3 regions of the Cupriavidus sp. LA-1 genome follow, and region 3 is predicted to be linked to each of the others. Evidence: predicted binding sites of a transcription regulator. Region 3 holds the regulator's gene; each other region holds the start of a gene.

Region 1 (9,587 bases), 770 kb from region 3:
ACGAGGACGTGCAGACCGTGGCCGGCCCCGGGTTGGCCCGCTATGCACAGGAGCCGGTGATGACCGACGGTGTGCTGCGCTGGCGCGACGGCGCGGCGCAGAGCGGCGACGCGCAGGTGCTGGCCACGGCCGCGGCGCCTTTCTCCGCCGAAGGCGGGCTGCGGCTGATGCAGGGCAACCTGGGCCGCGGCGTGATCAAGGTCTCGGCGGTGGCGCCGGAGCACCGCGTGGTGGAGGCGCCGGTGCGGGTGTTCGATGCGCAGGAGGCGCTGCAGGCCGCCTTCGATGCGGGCGAGCTGACCGGCGACCTGATCGCGGTGGTGCGTTTCCAGGGGCCGAACGCCAACGGCATGCCCGAACTGCACCGCCTGACCCCGGTGCTGGGCGCGCTGCAGGACGCCGGCCACAAGGTGGCGCTGGTGACCGACGGGCGCATGTCGGGCGCGTCGGGCAAGGTGCCGGCGGTGATCCACGTCGGCCCCGAGGCGCTGGCCGGCGGCGCGCTGGCGCGCGTGCGCGACGGCGACCGCATCCGCGTCGATGCCGTCGCCGGCACGCTGCAATGGCTGGGCGACGAAGCCGAATTCGCGGCACGCGATCTGGCGCCGGCGCCGGCCGACGATTTCGCGCGGTTCAGCCTGGGGCGCGGCCTGTTCGGCCTGTTCCGGCGCCATGCGCGCATCGCGGAAGAGGGCGGCAGCGCACTCGACCTGTCCGAGGCGGATGCCGAAGCCGGCGCAGGCGGTCGCGAACGTACCGCGGCGGCGCAAACCGTCGCACAATAGCCAGGCCAGAGGCCGATTTTTCCCCTGAAGTTCCCCGCGGGGCGGCAGCGCCCCGGGACGCCTTTGCGCCGCCGCAAGGACGTCCGGCTGGACCGACAAGGACTGACAAGGATGGCGACACCATCCGATACCAAGACCGACGGAGCAGACATGATCTATATCCTGATGGGCGTTTCCGGCAGCGGCAAGACCACGGTCGGCCAGTTGCTGGCGCAGCGCCTGGGCTGCGGCTTCCATGACGCCGATGCCTTCCACAGCGACGCCAACAAGGCCAAGATGCACGCGGGCATCCCGCTGACCGACGACGACCGCTGGCCGTGGCTGGCCGCCATGCGCGCCGCCATCGACGCGGCCCGCGCCGAAGGCCGCACCCATGTGTTCACCTGCTCGGCGCTGCGCCAGGCCTACCGCGACCGGCTGACCCCGCCCGACGGCGGCGTGACCTTCGTCTTCATGAAGGGCGATGCCTCGCTGATCGGCCAGCGCCTGTCCACGCGCACCGACCACTTCTTCAACCCCGACCTGCTGCAGAGCCAGTTCAATACCCTGGAAGAACCCAGCGACGCCCTGGTGCTCGATATCCGCCAGTCCCCGGAGGCGCTGGTCGCCACCATCCTGCAGGCCACGGTGCCGCAAGGCGTCGGCGCGGCGCGCTGATCCGGCCGACTGCCACCCGGCTGGCGCCGCCGGCCGCTCCGGGCGGCGCGTTCCCACGTGACTCGCAAGAAAACGGCCGCCAGCCTCGCTGGCGGCCGTTTTTGCGTGCGCTGGCAGGCATCTTGCTAGTTCATTTTTCATACCGGTGCGGGTTAGTCACCTTGCGGCTTTCGCCGGCACGGGTATGCTGAAAGGGCCAGTGACTCGACGGCATCACCGCGGCACTCGCAGGACCGGGGGGGCGCGGCGGGCCAGGGCAGGACAGCCAGGGCAAAACCAGGGCAGCCGGCAGCGGCCGCGAAGTCGCGGCGAAGCGGTAGCGCCGGAAGCCCGCGACATGGAGGAACGGCCATCATGGCGGGGCGGTATTTCGACGAGATGCTGGACTGGCGCACGGACGGGGCGCCGATGGTTATCCAGGCGGGACAGGCATTGCCTGAAGGGGCGGTACGCCCGCATTACCGGCATTTCGCAGACTGGCTGGCACGGCAGTCCGAAAGCACGATGGGCAACAAGCGCGCCGAGGCCGACCTGATCTTCCGGCGCGTGGGCATTACCTTTGCCGTCTACGGCGACAAGGATGAAGCCAACAGCGGCACCGAGCGCACCATTCCGTTCGACGTGATCCCGCGCATCTTCCCGGCCAGCGAATGGGCGCTGCTGGAAAAAGGCCTGCGCCAGCGCGTGGCCGCGCTGAACCGCTTTATCCACGATATCTACCACGGCCAGGACATCATCCGCGCGGGCGTGATCCCGCCCGACCAGATCTACAACAATGCCCAGTACCGGCCCGAGATGCTCGGCGTCAGCGTGCCGCACGATATTTATGCGCACGTGGCCGGCATCGACGTGGTGCGCGCCGGCGAGGGCGAGTTCTACGTGCTGGAAGACAACCTGCGCGTGCCCTCGGGGGTGTCGTACATGCTGGAGAACCGCAAGATGATGATGCGGTTGTTCCCCGACCTGTTCGCGCGCAACCGCGTGGCGCCGGTGGCCCACTATCCTGACCTGTTGCTCGACATGCTGCGCGGCGTATCACCGCAGGCGATCGCCGATCCCACGGTGGTGGTGCTGACGCCGGGCATGTACAACTCGGCGTACTTCGAGCATGCGTTCCTGGCGCAGCAGATGGGGGTGGAGCTGGTGGAGGGCAGCGACCTCTTCGTCGAGGACGACCACCTGTTCATGCGCACCACGCAGGGCCCGCAGCGCATCGACGTGATCTACCGCCGCGTCGACGACGACTTCCTCGACCCGCTGGTGTTCCGCCACGATTCGTCGCTGGGCGCGGCGGGGCTGCTGTCGGTCTACCGTGCCGGCAACGTGACCATCTGCAATGCGATCGGCACCGGCGTGGCCGACGACAAGTCGATCTATCCGTATGTGCCGGACATGATCCGCTTCTACCTGGGCGAGGAGGCCATCCTCAGCAACGTGCCGACGTATATGTGCCGGCGCCCGGACGACCTGCATTACGTGCTGGACCATATGGACGAGCTGGTGGTCAAGGAAACCCACGGCGCCGGCGGCTACGGCATGCTGGTCGGGCCGGCCGCGACCCGGGCCGAGATCGATGCCTTTCGCGAGGTGGTCAGGTCCAGGCCGGAGCAGTACATCGCGCAGCCCACGCTGGCGCTGTCGACCTGCCCGACCTATGTGGAAGCGGGCATCGCCCCGCGCCATATCGACCTGCGTCCGTTCGTGCTGTCGGGCAAGGAGGTGCGCATGGTGCCCGGCGGCCTGACCCGCGTGGCGCTGCGTGAAGGTTCGCTAGTGGTGAACTCCTCGCAAGGGGGCGGCACCAAGGACACCTGGGTGCTGGAACGATGAACGCGATCCAGGCCATGACGACCGCCGCCACCGACCTCACTGCCACCACGCCAGGAGAGCCCACATGCTGAGCCGCACCGCCGACCATCTGTTCTGGATGGCCCGCTACACCGAGCGCGCGGAGAACACCGCGCGCATGCTCGACGTCAACTACCAGACCTCGCTCTTGCCGCAATCGGCCGAAGTGGCCGAGCAGGGCTGGTGGGCCATGCTCGATATCTCCGAGCTCACCGATGTCTTCGACCACAAGTACGGCCTGCTGTCGCGCGACGATGTGATCGACTTCATGGTGCGCGACATGACCAATGCCTCGTCCATCATGAGCTGCCTGCGCGCGGCGCGCGAGAACGCGCGCGCGGTGCGGGGCTCGCTGACCACCGAGGTCTGGGAGACCGTCAACACCACCTGGCTTGAGGTGCAGCGCCTGATCGCCGACGGCGTGCTGAAGGAAGACCCGGCGCGCTTCTTTGAATGGGTCAAGTTCCGTTCGCACCTGGCCCGCGGCGTGCAGTTCGGCACCATGCTCAAGGACGATGCCTTCCACTTCATGCGGCTGGGCACCTTCCTGGAGCGCGCCGACAATACCGCGCGGATCCTGGACGTCAAGTTCCAGGCGTCGGGCAGCGACGAGAGCGATGCCAACCGCGACCAGAACGACTTCTACCACTGGGCCGCAGTGTTGCGCTCGGTCTCGGGTTTCGAGGTCTACCGCAAGGTCTATCGCGCGGTCATCACGCCGCAGCGCGTGGCCGAGCTGCTGGTCCTGCGTCCGGACATGCCGCGCTCGCTGGTGTCGAGCATGGACGAAGTGGTTGCCATCCTGCACACGGTACGCAACCAGCAATCGGCGGAAACCGAGCGGCAGGCTGGTAAACTCCACGCCGACCTGAAGTACGCGCGGATCGACGATATTTTCGCCGTCGGCCTGCATGCGTACCTGACCAGCTTCCTGGAGCGCATCGGCGACCTCGGCAATGGCATCAGCCGGGACTTCCTCGTGCCGCTGCTGGCTGCCTGAGATGGGCCGCCGGCAGCCTCCATGTGCCGCCGCCGCGCCCTGATACCGTGAAATACAAGATCCATCACCATACTGTCTACCGCTACGCCGAACCGGTGCGGCGCAGCGTGCACGAAGTGCGGCTCGAGCCGCGCTCGGGCCCGCTGCAGTCCGTGCACAGCTGGCAACTGGTGACGCCCGGCAGCCCGTCGGCCGGGCGCGATGGCTTCGGCAATATCGTGCACAACTTCACCGTGACCGGGCCGACCAGCACCCTCTCCATCGAAGCCACTGGCGAGGTGGAAGTGCTGCCGCCGCATGGCGACCTCGACCGCGACGGCCACCATGCGTTCTGCGATGCGCCGCCGCCCGGTGAGTCACGGGTGTCGCCGCTGTACTTCCTTGGCAGCACGCCACTGACCACGGCACCGCCCGCGATGCAGGCGTTTGCCGCGCCGTTCCTGGCCGCCGGGCATGACATTCCCGCGCTGCTGGCACTGGCGCAAGGGATTGCCGAGCGGGTGCGCTACAAGCCCAATACGACGGATGTCGGCACCTCGGCCGCCGATGCCTTCGCGCTGGGAAGCGGCGTGTGCCAGGACCAGGCGCAGGTGATGGTGGCGGCGTGCCGGGCGCTGGGCATCCCGGCACGCTATGTGAGCGGGTACTTCTACGACCCGGCAGCCAGCGAAATGGCCAGCCATGCCTGGGCCGACGTCTGCCTGGACCCGGCGCGCGAGATCTGGTGCAGCGTCGACATCACGCACGGCTGCCTGACCGACGAGCGCCATATACGGCTGGCGGTAGGGCGCGATTACGCTTCGGCGGCACCAGTCCGGGGCATCCTGGAAGGAGGCTCCGGCGAAACGCTGGAAGTCAATGTAGCTATCACGCCACTTTATACCTGATTAGGTGCCTGATTCCAGACAAGGCGCGGTGCCGGTGCACCGGCGCTAGAATCCGGGGTGATGCAGGCCCACGGCTGGCCACTTCCGGCTGCCCCTGAGAACACCAAGACAAATCATGACGTACTGTGTAGCCATGCGGCTGGATGCCGGCCTGGTATTCCTGTCCGATTCCCGCACCAATGCCGGGGTGGACGCCATCTCGACCGCGCGCAAGATGACGGTGTTCGAGGAACCCGGCGACCGGGTGATGGTGCTGATGACCGCCGGCAACCTGGCCATCAGCCAGTCGGTGCGCCAGATCCTGGCCGAGAACCATGACGAGAAGCGCTCGCTGTGGACCGCGCGCGACATGTTCGAAGCCGCCTCTATCGTTGGCGAAGCGGTGCGCCAGGTGCACAAGCGCGACGCGCATGCGCTGCGCGATGCCGGCATCGAGTTCAATGTCAGCCTGATCTTCGGCGGCCAGGTGCGCGGCGAACGCGTGCGGCTGTTCAATATCTACGCGGCGGGCAATTTCGTCGAGGCCACGCCCGAGAACTGCTACTTCCAGATCGGCGAGGCCAAGTATGGCAAGCCCATCATCGATCGCGTAGTGCACCCGTCGCTGCCGCTGGCGGAGGGCGCCAAGTGCGCGCTGATCTCGATGGATTCGACGCTCAAGTCGAATATCTCGGTCGGCCTGCCGCTGGACCTGCTGGTCTATGAGGCCGATTCGCTGCGCGTGACCCGCTTTGTCAGTATCGACGAGCGCAATGCCTACTTCCGCATGATCCGCGATACCTGGGGGCAGCGCCTGCGCCAGGTCTTCGGCGAGATTCATAACCCGGAATGGGATGCCGCTACCGCCGCGGAATTCCCGCTGGCGCGCACCGGCGAGGCCGACCGCTGGGGGCAGCCGGTGCGCGCCAGGCGCAATCCGGCCCGCACCCAGGACTGAGGGCGGCCACACACGATGCGCGAGATCATTCATTTTTCCCATGCCAACGGCTTTCCGGTGACGACCTACCGCAAGCTGTTCGGCGAACTGGACGGCGACTTCGAATTCCGCGCGGTCGACCGCTACGGGCACAAGCCCGAATTCCCGGTGACGCGCGGCTGGCCGCACCTGGTGGAAGAGCTGCTGGGCGAGATCGACCGCCAGTACCGCGAGCCGGTGTGGCTGGTGGGCCATTCGCTGGGCGGCTTCCTGTCGCTGATGGCGGCGCTGCGCTGCCCGGAGCGGGTGCGCGGCGTGGTCATGCTGGATTCGCCGATCATTGCCGGCTGGCGCGCGTCGCTGCTGAAGACCGCCCAGATGCTGGGCATGGATGAAAAGCCCGGCCCGGCGGCGGTGACCAGAAACCGGCGCACCCACTGGCCGGATGCCGAGGCGGTGTGGGAACACTTCCGCTCCAAGCCCAACTTTGCCGTGTGGGACCAGGAGGTGCTGCGCGACTACGCCATCCACGGCACCGAGCCGACCGGCAAGGACGGCGAGCGCCGGCTGCGCTTTGACCGCGAGGTCGAATACTGGATCTACCGCACGCTGCCGACCAGCCTCGGGCGCAAGGTGGCGCGCGGCGCCCCGGTGCCGGTCGGCTTTGTCGCCGGCACGCGCTCGCGCGAGGTGCGGCAGTGCGGCCTGGGTGCAACCCGCAAGCTGGTGGGGCCGAACTTGCGCTTTATCGAAGGCGGCCATCTGTACCCGATGGAACGGCCGCAGGAGACGGCGCAACTGGTGCGCGACCTGATCGGCGCGATGCGTCGCGAGGGGCGCTGAGGCTGGTGTGCCGCGGGCGTGCGGCGCATGCGCCGCAGCGCCCCGGGAAAGCCAGTTGCTGCCCCGCTGCGGAGGGGGGCTGTCACAATTTCCGGGTCGGCGGGAAACGGGCTCTCATGTATAATCCCGATTTCCCCGGCAAGCTCGGTTTATGACCAAATTCGTCTTCGTCACCGGTGGCGTCGTCTCTTCTCTCGGCAAGGGCATCGCTGCTGCCTCGCTCGCGGCCATTCTTGAGTCGCGCGGCCTCAAAGTCACCCTCCTCAAGCTCGATCCCTACATCAACGTCGATCCCGGCACGATGAGCCCTTTCCAGCATGGCGAGGTGTTTGTCACGGAGGACGGTGCGGAAACCGACCTGGATCTCGGCCACTACGAGCGTTTCGTCTCGGCCAAGATGCGCAAGTCGAACAACTTCACCACCGGCCAGATCTACGAATCGGTGATCCGCAAGGAGCGCCGCGGCGAATACCTGGGCAAGACCGTGCAGGTGATCCCGCATATCACCAACGAGATCCAGGCGTTTGTCGAAAAGGGCGCCGCGGCCTCGCACGACGGCAAGGCCGACGTGGCGCTGGTGGAAATCGGCGGCACCGTGGGTGACATCGAATCGCTGCCGTTCCTGGAAGCCGCGCGCCAGATGAGCCTGCGCATGGGCCGCAACCACTGCGCCTTCGTGCACCTGACCCTGGTGCCGTTCATTGCCAGCGCCGGCGAGCTCAAGACCAAGCCGACCCAGCACTCGGTGCAGAAGCTGCGTGAAATCGGCATCTCGCCGACCGCGCTGCTGTGCCGCGCCGACCGCCCGATCCCGGACGACGAGCGCGCCAAGATTTCGCTGTTCGCCAATATCCCGCAGGACGCCGTGATTTCGGTGTGGGATGCTGACAGCATCTACAAGATCCCGCAGATGCTCAACGAGCAGGGCCTGGACCGCCTGATCTGCGAAGAGCTGCGCCTGGATCCCAAGCCGGCCGACCTGTCGATGTGGCAGAAGTTGGTCAACGCGCAGGAAAACCCCGAGCACGAGATCACCATCGGCATGGTCGGCAAGTATGTCGACCTGACCGAGTCGTACAAGTCGCTGATCGAGGCGCTGCGCCACGCAGGCATGCACACCGCCACGCGCGTCAACATCGAGTACATCGATTCCGAGGAACTGGAATCGGGCCACCTCGAGGTGCTGGCCCCGCTGGACGCCATCCTGGTGCCGGGCGGCTTCGGCAAGCGCGGCACGGAAGGCAAGATCCGCGCGATCCAGTACGCCCGCGAGAACAAGATCCCCTACCTGGGCATCTGCCTGGGCATGCAGCTGGCCGTGATCGAGTTTGCCCGCCACCTGGCCGGCATGACCGATGCCAACTCGACCGAATTCAACCTGGAAACCGAACACCCGGTGGTCGCGCTGATCACCGAGTGGATGGACCGCGAAGGCAAGGTCGAGCAGCGCTCGGCCGATTCCGACCTGGGCGGCACCATGCGCCTGGGCGCCCAGCGCGTGCCGGTCAGGGAAGGCACCAAGGCCGCCGCGATCTACGGCGCCGAGGTCAACGAACGCCACCGTCACCGCTACGAGGTCAACAACCACTACGTGCCGACCCTGGAAAAGGCCGGCATGGTGATCTCGGCGCGCACCCCGACGGAAAACCTGCCGGAAATGATGGAGCTGCCGGAGTCGATGCACCCCTGGTTCGTCGGCGTGCAGTTCCACCCGGAATTCACCTCGACGCCGCGCGACGGCCATCCGCTGTTCAAGGCCTACGTCGAAGCCGCGCTGGCCAGCCAGCAGCGCAAGGGCGCCTGAGCCCCGGGCGGCACGAGAGGAGATTGTCATGAAACTCTGTGGATTCGAGGCCGGCCTCGACAAGCCGTTCTTCCTGATCGCGGGTCCGTGCGTGATCGAGTCCGAGCAGATGGCGCTGGATACCGCCGGCGAGCTCAAGGCGATCACCACGGCACTGGGCATCCCGTTCATCTACAAGTCGTCGTTCGACAAGGCCAACCGTTCTTCGGGCAAGTCGTTCCGCGGGCTGGGGATGGAAAAGGGCCTCGAGATCCTGGCGACGGTCAAGCGCGAGATCGGCGTGCCGGTGCTGACCGACATCCACGAGATCGACGAGATCAAGCCCGTCGCCGCCGTGGTGGACGTGCTGCAGACGCCGGCCTTCCTGTGCCGCCAGACGGATTTCATCCGTGCCTGCGCCCAGAGCGGCAAGCCGGTGAACATCAAGAAGGGCCAGTTCCTGGCGCCGCACGACATGAAGAACGTGATCGACAAGGCGCGCGATGCCGCGCGCGAAGCCGGTCTGCCCGACGATGTCTTCATGGCCTGCGAGCGCGGTGTCTCGTTCGGCTACAACAACCTGGTGTCCGACATGCGCTCGCTGGCGATCATGCGCGAGACCGGTGCCCCGGTGGTGTTCGACGCCACCCACTCGGTGCAGCTGCCGGGCGGCCAGGGAACCAGTTCGGGCGGCCAGCGCGAGTTCGTGCCGGTGCTGTCGCGCGCCGCTGTCGCCACCGGCGTGGCGGGCCTGTTCATGGAAACGCACCCGGACCCGAGCAAGGCCCTGTCCGATGGCCCCAACGCGGTGCCGCTGTCGCGCATGAAGGAACTGCTGGCCGTGCTCAAGGACCTGGACACGCTGGTC
Region 2 (9,587 bases), on a different replicon from region 3:
GCCGGCGCGGCGGTCACCGCGTCAAAGCAGGCGCGCATAGCTTCCTGGCCGGTCATCTGGGCCACGTGCAATCCCATGTGGGCCACCTCCAGCATGTCGCCGGAGCCCAGGCTGTACCAGGGATCCATCACGCAGTCATGGCCGAACGCCACCGGCACGCCGGCGGCCATCAGTTCCGGCACGCGGGTCATGCCGCGGCGCCTGGGGTAGGTATCGTGCCGCCCTTGCAGCGTGATGTTGATCAGAGGATTGGCGATCGCCGCCACGCCGGCCTCGCGCATCAGCGGGATCAGCTTGGACACGTAGTAGTTGTCCATCGAATGCATCGAGGTCAGGTGCGACCCCGCCACCCGGCCCTGCAGGCCGAGCCGCACGGTCTCGCTGGCCAGGGTCTCGATATGGCGCGACAGCGGATCGTCGCTCTCGTCGCAATGCATGTCGACACGCAGGCCGCGATCGGCCGCCAGCTCGCACAGCAGCCGCACCGACTCCGCGCCCTGCGCCATGGTGCGCTCGAAATGCGGGATGCCGCCGACCACGTCGACGCCCATGTCCAGCGCGCGCTTCAGGTTGTCCAGCGCGCCGGGCGCGCGCAACACCCCGTCCTGCGGGAACGCCACCAGTTGCAGGTCAAGGTAGGGCCGCACGCGTTCGCGCACGTGCAGCAGCGCCTCCACGGCCAGCAGGCGCGGATCGCACACGTCCACATGCGAGCGGATCGCCAGCAGCCCGCGCGCCACGGCCCAGTCGCAATAGGCCAGCGCGCGCTCGACGATCGCGTCCTGCGTCAGCATCGGCTTGAGCTCGCCCCACAGCGCAATGCCTTCGAGCAGCGTGCCGGACTGGTTCACGCGCGGCAGCCCGTACGACAGCGTGGAGTCCATATGGAAGTGCGCATCGACGAACGGCGGCGTCACCAGGAGGCCAGCCGCATCGATTTCCTCGCCCGCGCGCGCGGCCAGTGCCGGCTCCACCGCGGCGATGCGGCCGCCGGCGATGCCGATATCGATGCCGGTGCGCCCGTCGGGCAGGTTGCAGCGCCGCAGGATCAGGTCGAGCATGTGTTGTCGATGCCGTAGGGAGAAGTTGTGCGGCTCAGGCGAGCGGCTCAGGCGCCAGGCCGCAGCCGCGCAGCAGCATCACCACCACGTGCTCGGTGGCGTGCGCATAGTCCTGCTGGCCCAGCCGGTTGACGCCGAGCACCGCGCAGACCTGCGATTCAAAATCCGCGTAGGTCTGCGTGGCGGCCCAGATGGTGAAGAACAGGTGCTGCGGGTCGACCGGTGCCATCTGTCCGCGGTCGATCCACTGCTGCACCACCGCGGCCTTGCGCGATACCAGTTCACGCAGGGCATGGCGCAGGATCTCGCCGATCTCGGGCGCGCCATGCAGCAGCTCGTTGGCAAACACCCGCGATGCGTCCGGATGGCTGGCCGAGAGCCGCATCTTGGCGCGGATGTACTGCTCCAGCGCCACCTGCGGCGGCAGCTCTTCGCGGATGATGTCGGCTTCCGAAAGCCATAGCTGCAGCGTGTGCGCCAGCACCGCACGGTACAGCGCCTGCTTGGTGCGGAAGTAGTAATGCAGGTTGGACTTGGGCACGCCCGCGCGCACCGCGATCTCGGCCATGGTGGCACCGGCAAAGCCCGCGCGCGCAAACACGTGCTCGGCCGCGTGCAGGATCATGGCCTGGTTCTCCTGCCGGATGCGCCCGCCCGAGGCATCGCGCGCGGGCAGCGGACGCCGTGCCGCGGCGCCGGCCTGCGTGTCCATCAGCGCGTACCGTAGAGGCGGTCGCCGGCATCGCCCAGGCCGGGCACGATATAGCCGTGCTCGTTGAGCGTGTCGTCGATGGCCGCGGTGACGATGCCCACTTCGGGATGCGCCGCGCGCAGCGCGCGCAGCCCGGGGCGCGAGGCAATCAGGCAGACGTACTTCATGGTGGTGACGCCGGCCTCCTTCAGCCGGTTCAGCGCGGCGATGGCCGAATTGCCGGTGGCCAGCATCGGGTCGACCACGATCACCATGCGCTCCTGGATGTCTTCCGGCATCTTGAAGTAGTACTCGATCGGCTCCAGCGTCTCGGGGTCGCGGTACAGGCCGATATGCCCGACGCGCGCCGCCGGCAGCAGTTCCAGCATGCCATCGATAAAGCCGTTGCCCGCGCGCAGGATCGACACCAGGCACAGCTTCTTGCCCGAGAGCACCCGCGACTGCATCGGCGCGATCGGCGTGCGGATGGCGATGGTCTCCATCGCCAGGTCGCGCGTGGCTTCGTAGGTCAGCAGCTGGCTGATCTCGCGCACCAGCCGGCGGAAGTTGTCGGTGGTGGTTTCCTCGCTGCGCACCAGCGTGACCTTGTGCTGCACCAGCGGGTGGTCGACCACCATCACGCCGGGCAGGCCCGCGGGCTCTGCAGGCGCGGACGCAAGGGGCTCAACTGCGGAAACAGCGGACATGTCGTTCATGGTGACGCTCCTGATCCCACGTTTCACATGCAATGCCTGCCAAAGGCTGCCAACAAATGGCTGCCAACAAACGGCTGCCGATCACTGTCGCCGCGCGGCGGCCGGCGCGCTCAGAACACCGTGCCGTCGCTGACGATGGCAAACGGCGGCGCACCTCCCGGGCGCCGCTTGGCCGCGATGCGGCGCCCCGCCGCCCAGGTGCCGCCTTCCAGCACGCGCGCCAGCGGGAAATCCGTCTCCGCCAGGCCAAGGGCCTGGCGCACGCCGTCGGCCACCTGGTCCAGGCCCGTCACGGTCAGTGCGCGCCATTCGACGATCACGGGCTCATCCACCGCATGCGGCACGGCGGCGAAGCCGGGGTCGCGCGGCACCATCAGCGCGAAGTCGTACAGCAGGCCGCCGTTGCGGTATTCGGGCAGGCCGGTCAGCGCGTCCAGTCCGGTCACGGTCAGGCCGGCATCTTCCAGCGGCTCCAGCAGCGAATAGGTCAGCCACTGGGTCAGCTTGTGGAAAGGCACCAGCCCGTCCGGCGCGGCCGGATGACGCCAGCAGTCGCCCAGCGACACGCCGTCGACGATGATCCGCCCCGGCCACACCGGCCCCAGGCCGACCAGCAAGGTGCGCAGCAGGAAGCTGGCGTCGAGCTGGCCGCTGACCGCATGCGCCTTCAGGTAGTCATAGAGGTTGCCCAGCCGGGCCGGCCGGCCGAACAGCGCCGGCGTCGCCTCCATCACCTCGCCAAGCCGGCGCAGCAGCCCGGCGCGGCCTTCCAGCCCCACCAGCGGGTTGTGCTGCGCGACCTGGAAGGCGTGGGCGATGCTGTCGGCGTCGATGCGCTGCAGCCGTTCGGCATCCGCGCGCAGCGGGTCGCCCGGCGCGGCGGAGAAGCCGCCGCGCGCGAACAGGTCGAAGCTGGCCGCGCCGAGCCCTTCCGAGCGCGTCAGCACCTGGTCGCTGGCCGGATCGCGGTAGCGCCAGTCGGGGCCGGCGCCCGCGTCCAGCAGTACGCTCGGGATCACCAGGTCGATGCCGATACGGGCGCGCTCCTCGCGGTGTTCGTGCCCGCTCAGCGCGGCGCGCTCGCACAGCACCTGCCAGCGGTCCGCGCGCGCGTCGGCGCCGCCGCTTTCAAAATGGCGCCAGCGGCTGTGGTACGGCACCTGCAAGTCCGGATAGCGCTGGCGGATGGTGCTGGCGACGTAATCGGCAATCGCATGCACGCGGTCGGGATGCCAGGTGAAGAGTTCGGACGCGCCGCTGGCCACATGTTCGGTGACCGCCGCGCAACGGGTGCGCACTGCCTCGGCGCAGAGCAACGCGGAAGCGGGATGCCCTTCCGGCACCGGGCTCAGCCAGCCAGCGTTTTGGCTGTCCCTGCCGGCACTGCCGTCCTCGGGAAACATCGTCATTCCTTCAACCCCCTGCCCTTTGCCAGGGCCAGTTCGTTCGCATCCGGCGGCGTGTAGTGCGTGAAGTAGCCGGCGGCCACCTTGGCATCGATTTCGACACGGGCATCGGCGGGGATCAGGGCCTCCGGGATCGCCACCTGCTCGACCACCTCGATGCCCTGCGCCACCAGCGCGCCATGCTTCATGTTGCTCATCGACGCCCAGCGGTCGATGCGGCGGATGCCCAGCCAATGGAACACATCCGGCATCAGCTCCTGGAAACGCATGTCCTGCACGCCCGCCACGCATTCGGTGCGGGCAAAATAAGTCTCGGCGCGGTCGCCGCCCACTTGCCGCTTGCGCGCGTTGTAGACCAGGAACTTGGTCACCTCGCCCAGCGCGCGGCCTTCCTTTCGGTTATAGACCACCAGCCCGACACCGCCCTGCTGCGCCATCTCGATGCACACCTCGATGCCATGCGCCAGATACGGCCGGCAGGTACAAATGTCTGACCCGAACACATCCGATCCGTTGCATTCATCGTGCACGCGGCAGGCCACGCGGGTCTCGGGCTTGCCCAACTGGCTGACATCGCCGAAGAAGTACAGCGTCATGCCGCCGATGGGGGGCAGGAACACCTTCAGGTCCGGCCGCGTCACCAGTTCCGGGAACATGCCGCCGGTCTGCTCGAACAGGCTGCGGCGCAGCACGCTTTCCTTGATTGCGAAACGGGCCGCCAGCCCGGGCAGGTACCACACCGGGTCGACCGCCGCCTTGGTCACGCGCACGTCGCCACTGGCATGGAGGATGTCGCCGTCGGGCTTGAGCCGGCCGGCCGCGATGGCCGACATCAGTTCCGGCATGTTGATATGCGCACGGGTGACGGCGATGGTCGGGCGGATGTCCACACCGGCCGCGATGCGGTCGGCAAAGACGGCGGACACCAGGTGGCCCCAGGGATCGAGCGAGACAATCTTGGCCGGATCGGCCCATTGCGGATGCGGCCCGATGGCTTCGGCGGGCGCCGTATCGGTCAGGTCGGGACGATGGTCGCGCTGCAGCGCGCCCGACGCCACCGCCAGTGCCCGGTAGATGGCATAGGCGCCGGCGTGGGTGCCGATCACATTGCGCTGCGCCGGATTCGCCAGGCTGGCGATGACCGGACCACGCTCTGCCGCCGTGGGCGCGCCCCAGTGGATCGGCTCGGCCGGGTGGTCGCGGCGTGCGTGCGAAGTGAGGACGATATGGTCGGACATGGCACCCTCGGTTCCCGATGGAATCCTGACCAAATGGTCAGGTTTACGATTCCATACTAGGCAACCTTTGTGCCATCGCCCAATGCCCGTTTACGCGAGTGTTGCGCCTGTGTGTGTGGCGCCGAACGCAAGTCCGCGGGGACGCATGCACACCTCGGGTGCCGGCGGCGGGACATCGGCGGTGCACAAGCACCAGCAAGAAGCGGCGCACGGCCAGGTTGGCGCAGCGCCGCTCAGGGAAATCACGCCGCCGCCGCGCCGCCTGCCAGCGTTACACGGTCGGGCGGCTGGCCGAATCGCGGGCAGGCTCCCGCACCGAGTCCCGGCCGGTACCAAACAGCGCGCGCAGCGCCGCAAGCGGCTGAGCGCTTTCCACAAACCGGTAGAACAGCGCACCGGCCACGTTGCTGAGCGCCCACGCTGCCACCATGCCGAGCGCGTTCAGCACCGGTTGGCCCGGCGCGAGGCTCGACACCAGCGCATTTACCACCAGGCATACCGGGAAGTGGACCAGGAACACGGAATAGGAGATGCGCCCGAAGTAGCCCACCACGCGCCCCCGCGGCCAGCATTCCAGCCAGCCGCCGCGGCGCGACAGCGCCAGCAGCAGCGCGGTGGCCAGCGCTACGGCAATGCGCAGGCGGAAGTCCAGCATCAGCGCCGCCAGCGCCACCGCACCGATCAGCAGCAGCGGCAGCAGCGGCCGGCCGGGCCTGGACGCCCAGTAGGCCAGCGTGCCCAGGCCATAGGCGCCAAAGAAGTACACGGCCCAGATATCCCATGCGGCATCGCGGTTGAACCAGAACAGCGACGCCACTGCCACCAGCGCCACCATGCCGATGCTGGCCGCGACGCCCACCGGGGCTTTTCCGCGCGTCACGGCGCGCGCGGCCCACAACGTACCCAGCAGCAACGCGAACAACTGCAGGTCGATGGCCACATACCAGACCCCGGCCGACAAGGCGTCCACGTCCAGGATGTTGTGCAGCAGCGTCACATGCGCCAGGAACTGGGGCAGCGTGGGCGGCGCGGGGATCGAATCATGCGCCATCCAATGGCGCGCCAGCGCTGCGCCGGCAATGCTGAGCAGGATCGCCGCGGCATAGGGAACCACCAGCTTCTGGTAGCGGCGCCACAGCATCAGCAACGGGTGCTGGCGGGTTTCCAGCCGCCCGTTCGGCGCCAGGCTGCGCGCGGCCAGGAAGCCGCTGATCACCAGGAAGACCTGGACGGCAATGCGGGCGTATTCATACAGCCAGTCCACCAGGCCCGGGGCCAGGTGATAGGCGGTATCCGACATCGGGCCATAGAAGGCCAGGTGGTGGAGCACGATCAGCTGCGAGCTGACCGCCTTCAGGGCGTCGATGCACGGCAGGCGCGACGGACGGGGACTCATTGTTATAGGAATGTTGCAAAAGGCAAGGTAGGCGCGATTCTACCCGCTTGGGTGCATTCCAATGTGCCTCAAACTCCACTAACTGTAGATTCGTTACACACTGCCCCGGCTTGTTGCGAGTTCAGCCCAGGGGTCCATGTGCTGGCCAGCAGGTATTTGCTTATAAAAACAATGTCCTTCGTCCCATCCAGACTGGGGTATACCCTTGTGACTTTCCCGCATTGCTGGCCGCTTCCCGGTCCCCCCCGCATGTCTGCCTTTGCCCTGCCTGCCCTGTCCGCCCGACTTCTGCGCGCCCGCCGTTCGCTGGCGTCTGTCGCCTTCGCCGTCTTCTGCGCCACCGCGCTCGCGCCGGCGGCGGCCCACGCCCAGAGCCCGGTCCTCGACAAGATCCGCGAGTCCGGCACCATCGTGCTGGGCTACCGTGAATCGGCATTGCCGTTCTCGTTTGCCGACGACAAGGGCCAGCCCGCCGGCTATGCCGTCGACCTGTGCCTGCGCGCGGCCGAGGCGGCGCGCCAGCAGCTGGGCCTGAAAGACCTGAAGGTGCGCTGGATGCCGCTCACGCCGCAGAACCGCATCCCCGCAGTGGTCAATGGCCTGGTGGACCTGGATTGCGCGCCCAATACCAACTCGCTCGAACGCCAGAAGCAGGTTGCCTTCAGCGTCTCGCACTATGTATCGACGGTGCGCATGCTGGTGCGCGCCGACTCGGGTATCCGCTCATTCGGGGATCTGCGCGGCAAGACCGTGGTCACCAGCGCCGGATCGACCGGCGACCGCCATGTGCGCCGGTTCAAGGGCCAGTACGGTTATCACGACGTCTACGCCAAGGACCACGGCGAATCGTTCCTGCTGCTGGAATCGGGCCGCGCCCAGGCCTTTGTGATGGATGACGTGCTGCTGGCGGGGCTGCGCGCCCGCGCCAAGGATCCCTCGCAGTACGTGATCGTGGGCCCGGCGCTGTCGGTGGAGCAGAACGCGCTGATGCTGTCGAAGGCCGATCCGGAATGGAAGCGGCTGGTCGATCAGACCCTGGCCACGGCCTTTGCCGGCCCCGACGTCATTGCGCTGCAGAAGCGCTGGTTCCAGCAGCCGATCGGCAGCCGCGCCATCAATCTCGCGCTGGCGCCCTCGGGCGAGGTCCGCGCGGCCTGGAAGCACCCGTCGGACGCCGTCACGGAATAAGCGAATCAGGCACCCCCGCGGCTCCAAGCGCAATCGCGCCAGGACCGCAATTCAGGGTTTCCATGAGATCGCGCTACCGGGCAAGCCCCGAGTTGACAATCGTGAATGATGTTGGCGACACTGCCCCAAGCCATCCCTGCGAAGGGCAGGCCGAATACACGACCGCCCGACGGCGGCATTTTTCAGGAGAAATCATGAACAAGTTCGTCGCGACCGCGATCGCACTCTGCCTCGGCGCCGCTTCGCTGGCCGTTCAGGCGCAAACCGGCGGCAAGAAGCAGTTCGATCCCTATACCCAGGGCGCCAAGTCGGGCGAGAAATTCGACCCGTACACCCAGGGGGCCAAGGCCGGCGACAAGTTCGACCCGTACAGCCAGGGCGCGAACAAGAGCACCCGCAGCGAACTGACCGACGCTTCCGCGCCGGCTGCGGAGAAGAAGCCGGCCAAGAAGTCCGGCAAGAAGAAGAGCAAGAAGAAAGCCGCTTCGGCGCCGGCTGCCAGCTGAACGGCACTGGCCTGACGCAAAAAAACCCGCCTCGGCGGGTTTTTTTGCGTCAGGCGGGGGCAGCTTACGGCGCCTGGGTGTCGCTCTGCAACGCGGTGACATCGATGCGCTGCACCTTGTCGCCCTGGCGTACCTCGGTGCGCAGCACGAAGGCCTCGGCCGGGCAGTACCAGTCGGTCACGTGCATCACGGTGGGCTCCACCTGCACCACCTCCGGGCCGACCAGCAGCGGTCCCAGCGAGGTGCGCTTCTCGTAGGTGACCGGCAGGCATTCCTTGCGCCCCATCACGGTATCGATCATCTGGCGCTTGCCGACGTGGCGCGACCCGATATGGATCGACGCATGCTGCGCGCGCATGGTGCTGACCGCATCGTCGGATCCCAGCGGGTAGACCTTCAGCGAGACGCTGGATTCGAAGGTCTCGCCTTCAATCGCGGTGCCTTCGCGCAGGTCCATGCCGGCATAGTTGAAGACGCCCATGCCGCGGAACGCCGCCTCGCCATACATGCGCGCATAGCGGGCGCGGGCGTTGACGATGGCATGCTGGCTTTCGATGCTGGTCTGCGCGTTGGGCGCACTGCGGTCGATCACCACCTCGTGGACCTGGTTGGTGATCACCGGCGGCCCCATCAATGCCGACAATGCCGTCTTGGAATTGATCTCCAGCTGGGCGCGGCACCCGGTCGGGCTGCGCACCACGCCGCGCAGGGTCATGGTGATCGACATCGGCATCACGCCATCGCCCTCCATCTGCACATGCGAGCCGGAACGGAACCAGGGCGCATTGCACAGCGCCGCCGCAGCCGCGGCCTGTGCCTGGCCCGCCGCCGCCTGCGCCACCCCACTGGCGCCCGGCAGCGTGGCCGCGCCCTGCGCACCGGCCGGTTGCGCCCACGCCAGCGCCGCGCCTGCCACCAGACCCGCCAGCCAGATTTGCTGCGCCTTTGTCTTCACATGGATCCCCGTCTAGAATGTCCAGGCGCCCCCGATCAGCGCCCGGCCCGCCAGGCGACGGCCTGGTCACTGAAATTATCGCGTTTTTGTTGCACGTGTGACCGGGCTTTTTTCCCCGCGCTGACAGGGTTCAGCCCGCCCGCCAGCCGGCGGGGTTCCGTGGCCGTCGTGCTACCATTGCCCGCCTCGCGTATTCCGGCGGTTGTGGCGTCCCAGGCGCCGGGCTGCCCCCAGGCGGCCGGGGCGAGTTGCCTGACCCGGTGTTCTCCCTGGCGTCCACGGTTACGCACGGCCCTGCGTTGTGATGTCTTCCCTGTCACCGCGCGCCACGCAGGGCCATTGATTCGTTGCGCTTTTCCAGGAGATCTATGCGTAGTTCATCGACCTCGCGGGTTACCGCGCTGTCCGTCGGAACCACCACCAGTACTAT
Region 3 (9,587 bases):
GTGCCCGAGGTGCGTGAGAACACGCCGCTGGCCCAGGCGCTGATGGAAATCACCCGCAAGGGCATGGCCATGACCGCGGTGGTCGACCCGGACGGGCACGCCATCGGCGTGTTCACCGACGGCGACCTGCGCCGCCTGCTGGAAACCCCGCGCGACTGGAAGACCGTGCCCATCGGCGAGGTCATGCACCGCAACCCGCGCGTGGTCAACGAGAACCAGCTGGCCGTGGAAGCGGTGCAGGTGATGGAAGCCAACCGCATCAACCAGCTGCTGGTGGTGGATGACGCCGGCCGCCTGACCGGCGCGCTGCATATCCACGACCTGACGCGCGCCAAGGTCATCTGAGCGGGCGCGGGCCCGCCACAACCGGCACAACGCCAAGGACACCATGCAGGCACTCCTCGCCTCCCTCAGCGGCATCGTCATGCGGCTGCTGCCGCTGCTGCTGATGGCCATCGTGGCGGGCAGCACGTTCTGGCTGGTCCAGATCAACTCCCCCAAGGAAGACCAGGCCGCGCAGAACACCAAGAAGCACGAGCCTGACTACTTCATGGACCACTTCTCGGCCACCGAGCTGGCGCCTGACGGCAGCACCAAGATTCGCTTCACCGGCGATCGCATGGTCCATTTCGAGGACGACCAGACCTACGAGGTCACGCGTCCCGCCATGCGCGCGTATCAGCCGGAGCGCCCGCCGGTGACCGCCCGCGCCGACATCGGCCGCATGAACGCCGAAGGCTCGGTGATCGACCTGTACGACAACGGCTTCGTGCTGCGCCAGCAGGGCGCGGACGCGTCCAAGGACCCGCAGCTTACCGCGGCCTCGAGCTACTTCCAGCTGCTGATCAACGACGACATCGTCAAGACCGACAAGCCGGTCAAGCTCACGCGTGGCCCCTCGGTGATGACTGCCAACGGCCTGATCTTCAACAACGTCACCCGCGAAGTACAATTGCTCGGCAATGTGCGCGGCACTATCGTCACCGGGCCGTCGCCGGCCCGCGCGCCGGGTTCCTGAACCCTGGCCCAGCGGGGCCGCGCACGCGGCGCCGGCACGCACGAACGCATGCAGACCCGTGCAAACCCGCGTGAAACCGCACCACCAAGTATCCCGACGCCTTCAAGCAACCCTGCCAACATGACCGCTTCCCTGACGACTTCGTCCCGTCGACGCACCGCCCCGGCCCTGCTCGCGCTGGCCATGGCTTTCGGCCTGCTGGCCCAGCCTGCCCTTGCCGAGCGCGCGGACCGCGACAAGCCGATGGTGCTGGAGGCGGACAACGCCAGCTACGACGACGTCAAGCAGATCTATACGCTGACCGGCAATGTGGTGCTGACCAAGGGCACCATGATCCTGAAGTCGGACGCCGCCGAGCTGCGCACCGACCCCGAGGGCTACCAGTTCGCGGTGGCCACCGCCAAGCCGGGCAAGCAGGCCTACATCCGGCAAAAGCGCGAAGGCGTCGACGAATACATCGACGGCTGGGGCGACCGCATCGAATACGACGGCAAGCAGGAATTCTCCAAGCTGATCGGCAATGCCCGCATGGCGCGCCTGCAGGGTGCCAAGCTGGTCGACGAGATCCGCGGCGCGGTGCTGACCTACGACAGCCGCAAGGAGTTCTACACGGCCGCCGGCGGCAGCGGCGACGCCGCCGCCGCCAATTCGTCCGGCCGCGTGCGCGCGGTACTGTCGCCGCGCCAGGACCCGAAGGCCGGCACCCCGGGCAGCGGCGGCTCGCCGCTGGACCTGAAGCCGGCCCCCGCGCCCGCCAACAAACCATGACGCCGGGCGCGGACCTGCCCGCCCGCGCCTGAAACGCCCGAACGCCTGACTGTGCCTATGACCGATACCGCAACCATCGCCGACAAGCCTTCCGTCGAAGCCTCCACCGTCCTTCCCGGCGGCAGCACGCTGGTCGTGCGCCACCTGAAGAAGCGCTATGGCTCGCGCACGGTGGTCAAGGACGTCTCGCTCGACGTGAAGAGCGGCGAGGTGGTCGGGCTGCTCGGCCCCAACGGCGCGGGCAAGACCACGTCGTTCTACATGATCGTGGGCCTGGTGGCGCTGGACGAGGGCGATATCGTGCTCGACGGCGACCATATCAGCGGCCTGCCGATCCACGAGCGCGCGCGCATGGGGCTGTCGTACCTGCCGCAGGAAGCCTCGGTGTTCCGCAAGCTCAACGTCGAGGAGAACATCCGCGCGGTGCTGGAACTGCAGCTGGACAAGGGCAAGCCGCTGGCCAAGGCCGAGATCGAGCGCCGCCTGGATTCGCTGCTCGACGACCTGCAGATCGCGCACCTGCGCAACAACCCCGCGCTGTCGCTGTCGGGCGGCGAGCGCCGCCGCGTGGAAATTGCACGCGCGCTGGCGTCGTCGCCGCGCTTTATCCTGCTGGACGAGCCCTTCGCCGGCGTGGACCCGATCGCCGTGGGCGAGATCCAGCGCATCGTCAGCTTCCTCAAGGCGCGCAATATCGGCGTGCTGATCACCGACCACAATGTGCGCGAGACGCTCGGCATCTGCGATCACGCCTACATCATCAGCGAAGGCGCGGTGCTGGCCGAGGGCCAGCCCGAGGAAATCATCGCCAATGACGCCGTGCGGCGCGTCTACCTGGGCGAGAACTTCCGCATGTGACATGACGGCCTGCCCCTTGCGCGGCAGGCATTCCGGCGGGGCGCGCGCAGCCGCCCCACAGCCAGCGTCGATCGGAGTCCATCAGCGATAGCAATTTCCGTTCCAACATCGGAAAGATGCGCATAAAATAGGTCGCATGAAACCGTCGCTACAGCTCCGCCTCTCCCAGCATCTGGCACTGACCCCGCAGTTGCAGCAGTCGATCCGGCTGCTGCAGCTTTCCACGCTGGAACTGCAGCAGGAAGTCGAACAGGCCCTGACGGAAAACCCGCTGCTCGAGCGTGAGAACGACTGGATCGAGAGCCCGCTGCGCGTGGCCGCGGATGGCTCGGTCAATGTCCAGAGCGCACCCGCGCCCGCCCCCGCCGAACCCCAGGGCAATGGCGACGCCCGTGCCGACGGCGCGGGTGACGACGACAGCTTTGGCGACAACAGCAGCGGCGACGACTACGGCAGCAGCGACTGGAGCCTGGACGACTTTGCCCGCCGTCCGCAAGGCGACGAGGACGAAAAGACGCCGATGCAGCTGCGCGAAGCCGAGCCCACGCTGCGCGAATACCTGATGGAGCAGCTGACGCCGCTGAAGATCTCGGCGCGCGACAAGGGCCTGGCCATCTTCCTGATCGAGTCGCTCGACGACGATGGCTACCTGAGCGCATCGCTTGAAGAGATCTGCATGGAGTTGCCCGAAGAACTCGAATTCGAGCTCGACGAAGTCCACGCGATCCTGACACTGCTGCAGAGCTTCGACCCGCCGGGCGTGGGCGCGCGCAATGCCGCCGAATGCCTGGCGCTGCAGCTGCGCCGCCTGACCCACCCGCAGCGCGACCTGGCGCTGAACATCGTCACCAATCACCTGGAGTTGCTGGCGGTACGCGACTACACGCGGCTGAAGAAGGCGCTGCAGGTCGATGAAGCGGCGCTGAAGGCAGCCCACGACCTGATCCGCTCGCTGGCGCCCTACCCGGGCCATGCCTACAGCCGACCGGAAGCCGATTTCGTGGTGCCGGATGTGTTCGTGCGCAAGAGCGGCGGCGGCTGGATCGCGCAGCTCAACCCGGATGTGATGCCAAGGCTGCGCATCAACGATATGTATGCACAAATCCTGCGTGGCGCAAAAGGGGAAACCGGCACCGCGGGGCTGCAGCAGAAACTGCAGGAGGCACGCTGGCTGATCAAGAACATCCAGCAAAGGTTCGATACGATCCTGCGTGTCTCGCAAGCCATTGTCGAGCGTCAAAAGAACTTTTTCACCCACGGTGAAATCGCCATGCGCCCCTTGGTTTTGCGGGAGATTGCCGATACACTGGGATTACACGAGTCAACCATCTCCCGGGTGACGACCAATAAATACATGGCAACGCCGATGGGTACTTTCGAACTGAAGTACTTCTTCGGCAGCCACGTGTCCACCGAAACCGGTGGCGCGGCTTCATCAACGGCCATCCGCGCCTTGATCAAGCAACTGATAGGAGCCGAAGACCCGAGGAATCCCCTTTCCGACAGTCGCATCGCCGAACTGCTGGGTGAGCAAGGCTTCGTTGTCGCACGACGCACCGTTGCCAAGTATCGCGAGGCCCTGAAGATCCCCGCAGTCAATCTCCGCAAGTCTTTGTAGCCGAGCCCACCGCCTGCCTGGTGAGGCTCTTTCAGAAGGAGAAGCGCTATGAACTTCAAGATCAGTGGACACCACCTGGACATCACGCCCCCTCTGCGTGAGTACGTGGAAACGAAGCTGGAGCGAATCGTCAGGCATTTCGATCAGGTCATTGGCGTTAGCGTGCTGCTCTCTGTCGACAATCACAAGGAAAAGGACCGGCGTCAGTACGCAGAAATCAATCTACATCTCAAGGGCAAGGACATCTTTGTCGAGGCGCATCACGAAGACCTATATGCGGCGATCGACGCACTCGTCGACAAGCTGGACCGTCAGGTGATCCGCTACAAGGATCGCGTGCAAGGCCACGACCGCGAAGCGGTCAAGTACCAGATGGCCGCAGCGCAAATGCAGCAATGACCGTGCCCGGCAGCCCCGCAGAGGGCTGCTGACTCAGGATTGAACAGGCAAGCCGCGCCACGAAGCGCGGCTTTTTTGCGCCCTCGCGTTGCGCCGGCCAGAGCCAGGCCGGGCCTGGACTGGCGCCGCGGCGTGCTGTGGCATCGGAGCAAACGCTTTTCACCCGAATGAGCAAGAGTGTTCGCAAGCGCGGCGGCAAGGTGTATGCTGCGCCATACAAAGAGAGGGGAATCCTGGCCGCGCCCTGCATCGGTGCGACGGCTCTTGGCCCGGAGGCACGATTGCATCGCCATGTATCGTTCTGCACCAGCTTGCTCCGCTGCACCGCACAATCCGAGGGTGGCCGCTGCTCTATAATGGGCCGGACGCCTCCGGCCAGGCCAGGGGCAGCCCGGAGCCGGCCCCCTGCCCGGCGGAACGATCCGCCCGCTAACTGAAATCCTGCGCATCGCCCATGAATCGTTTGGCCAAATTGCTGCCACCCGGCAACATCAATCTCGACGTCAGCGTCACCAGCAAGAAGCGTGTGTTTGAGCAGGCCGGGCTCCTCTTCGAGAACAACCATGGCGTCGCGCGCGCCATCGTGACCGACAACCTGTTCGCACGCGAGTCGCTGGGCTCTACCGGCCTGGGCGCCGGCGTGGCGATCCCGCACGGCCGCATCAAGGGACTGAAGCATCCCCTGGCCGCCTTCATGCGCCTGGCCGAGCCGATTCCGTTCGAATCGCCCGACGGCAAGCCGGTATCGCTGCTGATCTTCCTGCTGGTGCCCGAACAGGCCACGCAGCAGCATCTGGAAATCCTGTCCGAGATCGCGCAACTGCTTTCGGACCGCGACATGCGCGAAGGGCTGGCGACACTGCCCACGCCCGATGCGGTGCACGAGTTGCTGATCGCATGGCACCCCTGATCCCCTGATCCCCCAAAGCGGGCCGGCACAGACCGGGCAGGCGCCACGCGCTTCGCACACCGCCCTACCAGTCATACCGCATGGAACTCACCGGCGTCACCTCCCAGTCCATCTTCGACGACAACGCAGCCGACATCAAACTCTCGTGGGTGGCCGGCCTGGAGGGCGCGGACCGCGCCTTTGACGTGGAGTTCGCCCGCGAAGCCACCTCCGCCGCCGACCTGGTGGGCCACCTGAACCTGATCCACCCGAACCGCATCCAGGTGCTCGGCAAACCCGAGATCACCTACTACCAGCGCCTGGACGACGAGACCCGCAAGCGCCAGATGGGCGAGCTGATCCTGCTGGAGCCGCCCTTCCTGGTGATCGCCGACGGCATGGAGCCGCCGCCCGACCTGGAACTGCGCTGCACGCGCTCGTCAACGCCGCTGTTCACCACGCCGGTATCGTCGGCGGCGGTGATCGACCACCTGCGCCTGTACCTGTCGCGCATCTCCGCGCCGCGCGTGACCATGCACGGGGTGTTCCTCGACATCCTGGGCATGGGCGTGCTGATCATGGGTGAATCGGGACTGGGCAAGAGCGAACTGGGCCTGGAACTGATCTCGCGCGGCCACGGGCTGGTGGCCGACGATGCGGTCGACTTCGTCCGGCTGGGGCCGGATTTCATTGAGGGCCGCTGCCCGCCGCTGCTGCAGAACCTGCTGGAAGTGCGCGGCCTGGGCCTGCTCGATATCAAGACCATCTTCGGCGAGACCGCGGTGCGCCGGAAGATGAAGATCAAGCTGGTGGTGCAGCTGGTGCGGCGCAACGACGGCGAGTTCGAGCGGCTGCCGCTCGATTCGCAGTACCTGGACGTGCTGGGCCTGCCGATCCACATGGTCAAGATCCAGGTGGCGGCCGGCCGCAACCTCGCCGTGCTGGTCGAGGCCGCCGTGCGCAACACCATCCTGCGCCTGCGCGGCATCGACACGCTGCGCGACTTCATGGACCGCCAACGCGCCGCCATGCAGGCCGACGTCGTGTCGCGCGGCCAGGGCCGCCTGCTGTAAGCCCGGCGTTTTCAATTGCTTACAACGGGACGGACTCAAAACGTCAACGTTTCTCAGGCATGCTCCGTTTTGTGCTGTAATGGGCATCACGCCCGTTACGGAAGCTGCAACGCCGGCAATGGTGCGCGGCCATGAAGTTTTCCACACCGAGGAGAGCAAGCATGAAGAAACTGATCGCGATGTGCGCGCTGGTCACCCCGATGATCGCCGCGAGCGCCTTTGCGCAGACCGCCGCCACGCCGGCCACCCCCGCCACCCCGGCCAAGCCGGCGGCGACCGCCCCGGCGATGCCTGCCACGTCCGCTACGCCGGCCACCCCGGCCAAGCCCGCGGCCAACGCCCAGCAGGACAAGATGAAGGCCTGCAATACCCAGGCCTCCGGCAAGAAGGGCGACGAACGCAAGGCGTTCATGAAGGAATGCCTGTCCAAGGGCGGCGCACCCATGACCCAGCAGGAGAAAATGGCCTCCTGCAGCAAGTCGGGCAAGGGCAAGAAGGGCGACGAATACAAAGCCTACATGAAGGATTGCCTGTCCAAGTCAGCCTGAACGGCGGCACCAGCTGCAGATGCAATGGCGAACCGGGAGGTTCGCCATTTTGCTTTGTAAACGCACTGTCATGACGCAGCCGGCACCTGATGCTATGCTTCAAGTGCTATGCGCATCATCCTCATCACCGGCATATCCGGTTCCGGCAAGTCCGTCGCACTGAACGTCCTGGAAGATGCAGGCTACTACTGCGTGGACAACCTGCCGGCCCAGTTCATCCCTGAACTGACCCGCTATCTCGACAGCCAGGGCTATACGCACCTGGGCGTGGCCACTGACATCCGCAGCCGCGAGTCCCTGGACCAGCTGCCGGACACCGTGCGCGCGCTGGCCGCCGAGCACCAGGTCGAGGTGGTCTTCCTGACCGCCAGCACCGATGCCCTGGTGCAACGCTATTCCGAGACGCGCCGCCGCCATCCGCTGTCGGTGCGCACCGACGGCGTGACCGGCCCGGGGGGCGAACCCGCCTTCAACGACACCGCGCTGATGGAAGCGATCGAGATGGAGCGCGCGCTGCTGAGCCCCCTGGCCGAGGCCGCGCACCGTATCGACACCAGCAATGTGCGCACCAATACGCTGCGCAGCTGGATCAAGGAGCTGATCCGCGACGACAGCCAGCACCTGACGCTGCTGTTCGAGTCGTTCGGCTTCAAGCACGGCGTGCCCAGCGATGCCGACCTGGTGTTCGACGTGCGCTCGCTGCCCAACCCCTATTACGACCTGGCACTGCGCCCGCTGACGGGCCGTGACACGCCGGTGATCGACTTCCTGCAGGCCCAGCCGATGGTGCTGGCGATGGCCGAGGATATCCGCGCCTACGTCGAAAAGTGGCTGCCAAGTTTCATTGCCGACAACCGCAGCTACCTGACGGTGGCCATCGGCTGCACCGGCGGCCAGCATCGCTCGGTCTATATTGCGGAAAGGCTCGCCAACTATTTCCGGGCGCATGGTAATGTGCTGGTGAGACACCGAGAGCTCGCACCGGCGGGCTGACGCAGGCGCGACTGCCCACCGGCATCCGCACGCAGCGTCGGCCTGTTGGCCCTTTGCTGCGCGATACCCAAGCTGGCACTGCATGTCCTCGACCGACCTCTACCGTCCCACGGCTTCAGAAGCTCCGCCACGGACGCTCGACAACCTGCCGCTGTTCCCGTTGCACACGGTGCTGTTTCCCGGTGGACGGCTGCCACTGCGCGTGTTCGAGGCGCGCTATGTCGACATGGTGCGCAACTGCCTGCGCGACAGCACGCCCTTTGGCGTCTGCCTGATCGAAAGCGGCGAGGAAGTGGCCCGCCCGGACCAGCCCACCGTGCCCGAGCCGGTCGGTTGCCTGGCCGAGATCGTCGACTGCAACATGGAGCAGCTCGGCGTGCTGCTGATCCGCGCGCGCGGCCGCGAGCGCTTCCATATCGCCAGCCATGAGACCCGCGACGACGGCCTGCTGGTGGCACGCGCCGAAGTCCTCCCCCCCGACATCATCGACTGCAAGCTGGAACTGCTGGGCGAATGCCTGGATGCGCTGCGGCGCATTGTCACGCGGCTGCACGCCGAGCAACCCGACCGCCTGCCGTTCGACGAGCCCTACCTGTGGGACGACCCGAGCTGGGTTGCCAACCGGCTGTGCGAGTTGCTGCCGGTGCCGCTCAAGGCCAAGCAGATGCTGATGGCGCTGCCCGACGCGGGCATGCGGGTCGAGATCGTGCACCGCTATATGCGCCAGAACCACATGCTCTAGCCGCGGTTTTCCGTCACGTTCAGAACAACCCGCCGCGGGCCTGGTCGTCCAGCAGCCGGCGCACCGGCGCGGGCGTCCCCACCGCATCGAGATCGTCGAGCGAGAGCCAGCGTTGCGCGGCTTCCCCGGCGCTGTCCTGCACCATCAGGCTTGCGCCGTCCGCGCTCACATCGACCCGGATGGCACGGATCAGCAGGCGGAAGTGCGTGAACACATGGGTCAGCTCGCCGGTCAGCGTGGCGCGCGCGGGCTTGCCGAAGGCGCGCGCATAGTCGAGCGCCGCCGCCTCGGCGGCTTCCGCATCGAAGGGCACGGTATCGACCGGCATCTCCGGCAGGCTCCACAGGCCGCCCCAGATGCCGCTGCCCGGGCGCAGGCGCAGCAGTACTTCGCGCCCGCGCCGCACCAGCAGCATCACCGTGCTGCGTTCGGGGATGGCGGCGCGCGGCTTGGGCGTGGGCAGCACGCCGGTGAGCCCGTCACGGCGCGCCACGCAACCGGCCGACAGCGGGCACGCGCCGGCGTCGGCCAGGCAGGCCGGCTTGCCGCGCGAACACACCGTTGCGCCCAGGTCCATCAGCCCCTGCGTATAGGCGATCATGTCCTCGGCCTGGCGCGGGCCGGGCGCCGGCAAGGCCACCTCGGCCAGTTGCCACATGCGCGTTTCCACCGCGCGCTCGC

What was found. The regulator sigma-54, encoded in region 3, starts transcription at its own class of promoters, with help from an activator protein. The targets are predictions, from matches to a motif close to TGGCANGNAANCTGCTTT.
Region 1: a site for sigma-54 is predicted at 1,554-1,571, ahead of ACZ5MJ_RS12530 (circularly permuted type 2 ATP-grasp protein). Genes of this name have one in related genera too.
Region 2: a site for sigma-54 is predicted at 5,170-5,187, ahead of ACZ5MJ_RS30735 (GTP cyclohydrolase II). Genes of this name have one in related genera too.

Annotation. Positions count from the first base shown of each region.
Region 1 is NZ_AP031387.1:2,673,568-2,683,154, reverse strand. It holds gene edd (phosphogluconate dehydratase) at 1-785, shown strand, start outside; gene ACZ5MJ_RS12535 (gluconokinase) at 936-1,442, shown strand; gene ACZ5MJ_RS12530 (circularly permuted type 2 ATP-grasp protein) at 1,797-3,272, shown strand; gene ACZ5MJ_RS12525 (alpha-E domain-containing protein) at 3,337-4,290, shown strand; gene ACZ5MJ_RS12520 (transglutaminase family protein) at 4,338-5,177, shown strand; gene ACZ5MJ_RS12515 (proteasome-type protease) at 5,293-6,114, shown strand; gene ACZ5MJ_RS12510 (alpha/beta fold hydrolase) at 6,130-6,936, shown strand; gene ACZ5MJ_RS12505 (CTP synthase) at 7,088-8,740, shown strand; gene kdsA (3-deoxy-8-phosphooctulonate synthase) at 8,769-9,587, shown strand, end outside.
Region 2 is NZ_AP031388.1:2,559,716-2,569,302, reverse strand. It holds gene ACZ5MJ_RS30755 (amidohydrolase family protein) at 1-1,061, opposite strand, end outside; gene ACZ5MJ_RS30750 (TetR family transcriptional regulator C-terminal domain-containing protein) at 1,096-1,773, opposite strand; gene upp (uracil phosphoribosyltransferase) at 1,773-2,468, opposite strand; gene ACZ5MJ_RS30740 (URC4/urg3 family protein) at 2,579-3,877, opposite strand; gene ACZ5MJ_RS30735 (GTP cyclohydrolase II) at 3,874-5,112, opposite strand; gene ACZ5MJ_RS30730 (acyltransferase family protein) at 5,384-6,508, opposite strand; gene ACZ5MJ_RS30725 (amino acid ABC transporter substrate-binding protein) at 6,758-7,696, shown strand; gene ACZ5MJ_RS30720 (amino acid ABC transporter permease) at 7,891-8,202, shown strand; gene ACZ5MJ_RS30715 (hypothetical protein) at 8,267-9,157, opposite strand; gene ACZ5MJ_RS30710 (glycosyltransferase family 39 protein) at 9,526-9,587, shown strand, end outside.
Region 3 is NZ_AP031387.1:3,446,736-3,456,322, forward strand. It holds gene ACZ5MJ_RS16085 (KpsF/GutQ family sugar-phosphate isomerase) at 1-345, shown strand, start outside; gene lptC (LPS export ABC transporter periplasmic protein LptC) at 389-1,018, shown strand; gene lptA (lipopolysaccharide transport periplasmic protein LptA) at 1,139-1,786, shown strand; gene lptB (LPS export ABC transporter ATP-binding protein) at 1,844-2,644, shown strand; gene ACZ5MJ_RS16105 (RNA polymerase factor sigma-54) at 2,781-4,262, shown strand; gene hpf (ribosome hibernation-promoting factor, HPF/YfiA family) at 4,311-4,661, shown strand; gene ACZ5MJ_RS16115 (PTS sugar transporter subunit IIA) at 5,116-5,571, shown strand; gene hprK (HPr(Ser) kinase/phosphatase) at 5,652-6,623, shown strand; gene ACZ5MJ_RS16125 (PsiF family protein) at 6,785-7,171, shown strand; gene rapZ (RNase adapter RapZ) at 7,280-8,164, shown strand; gene ACZ5MJ_RS16135 (LON peptidase substrate-binding domain-containing protein) at 8,247-8,906, shown strand; gene mutY (A/G-specific adenine glycosylase) at 8,926-9,587, opposite strand, start outside.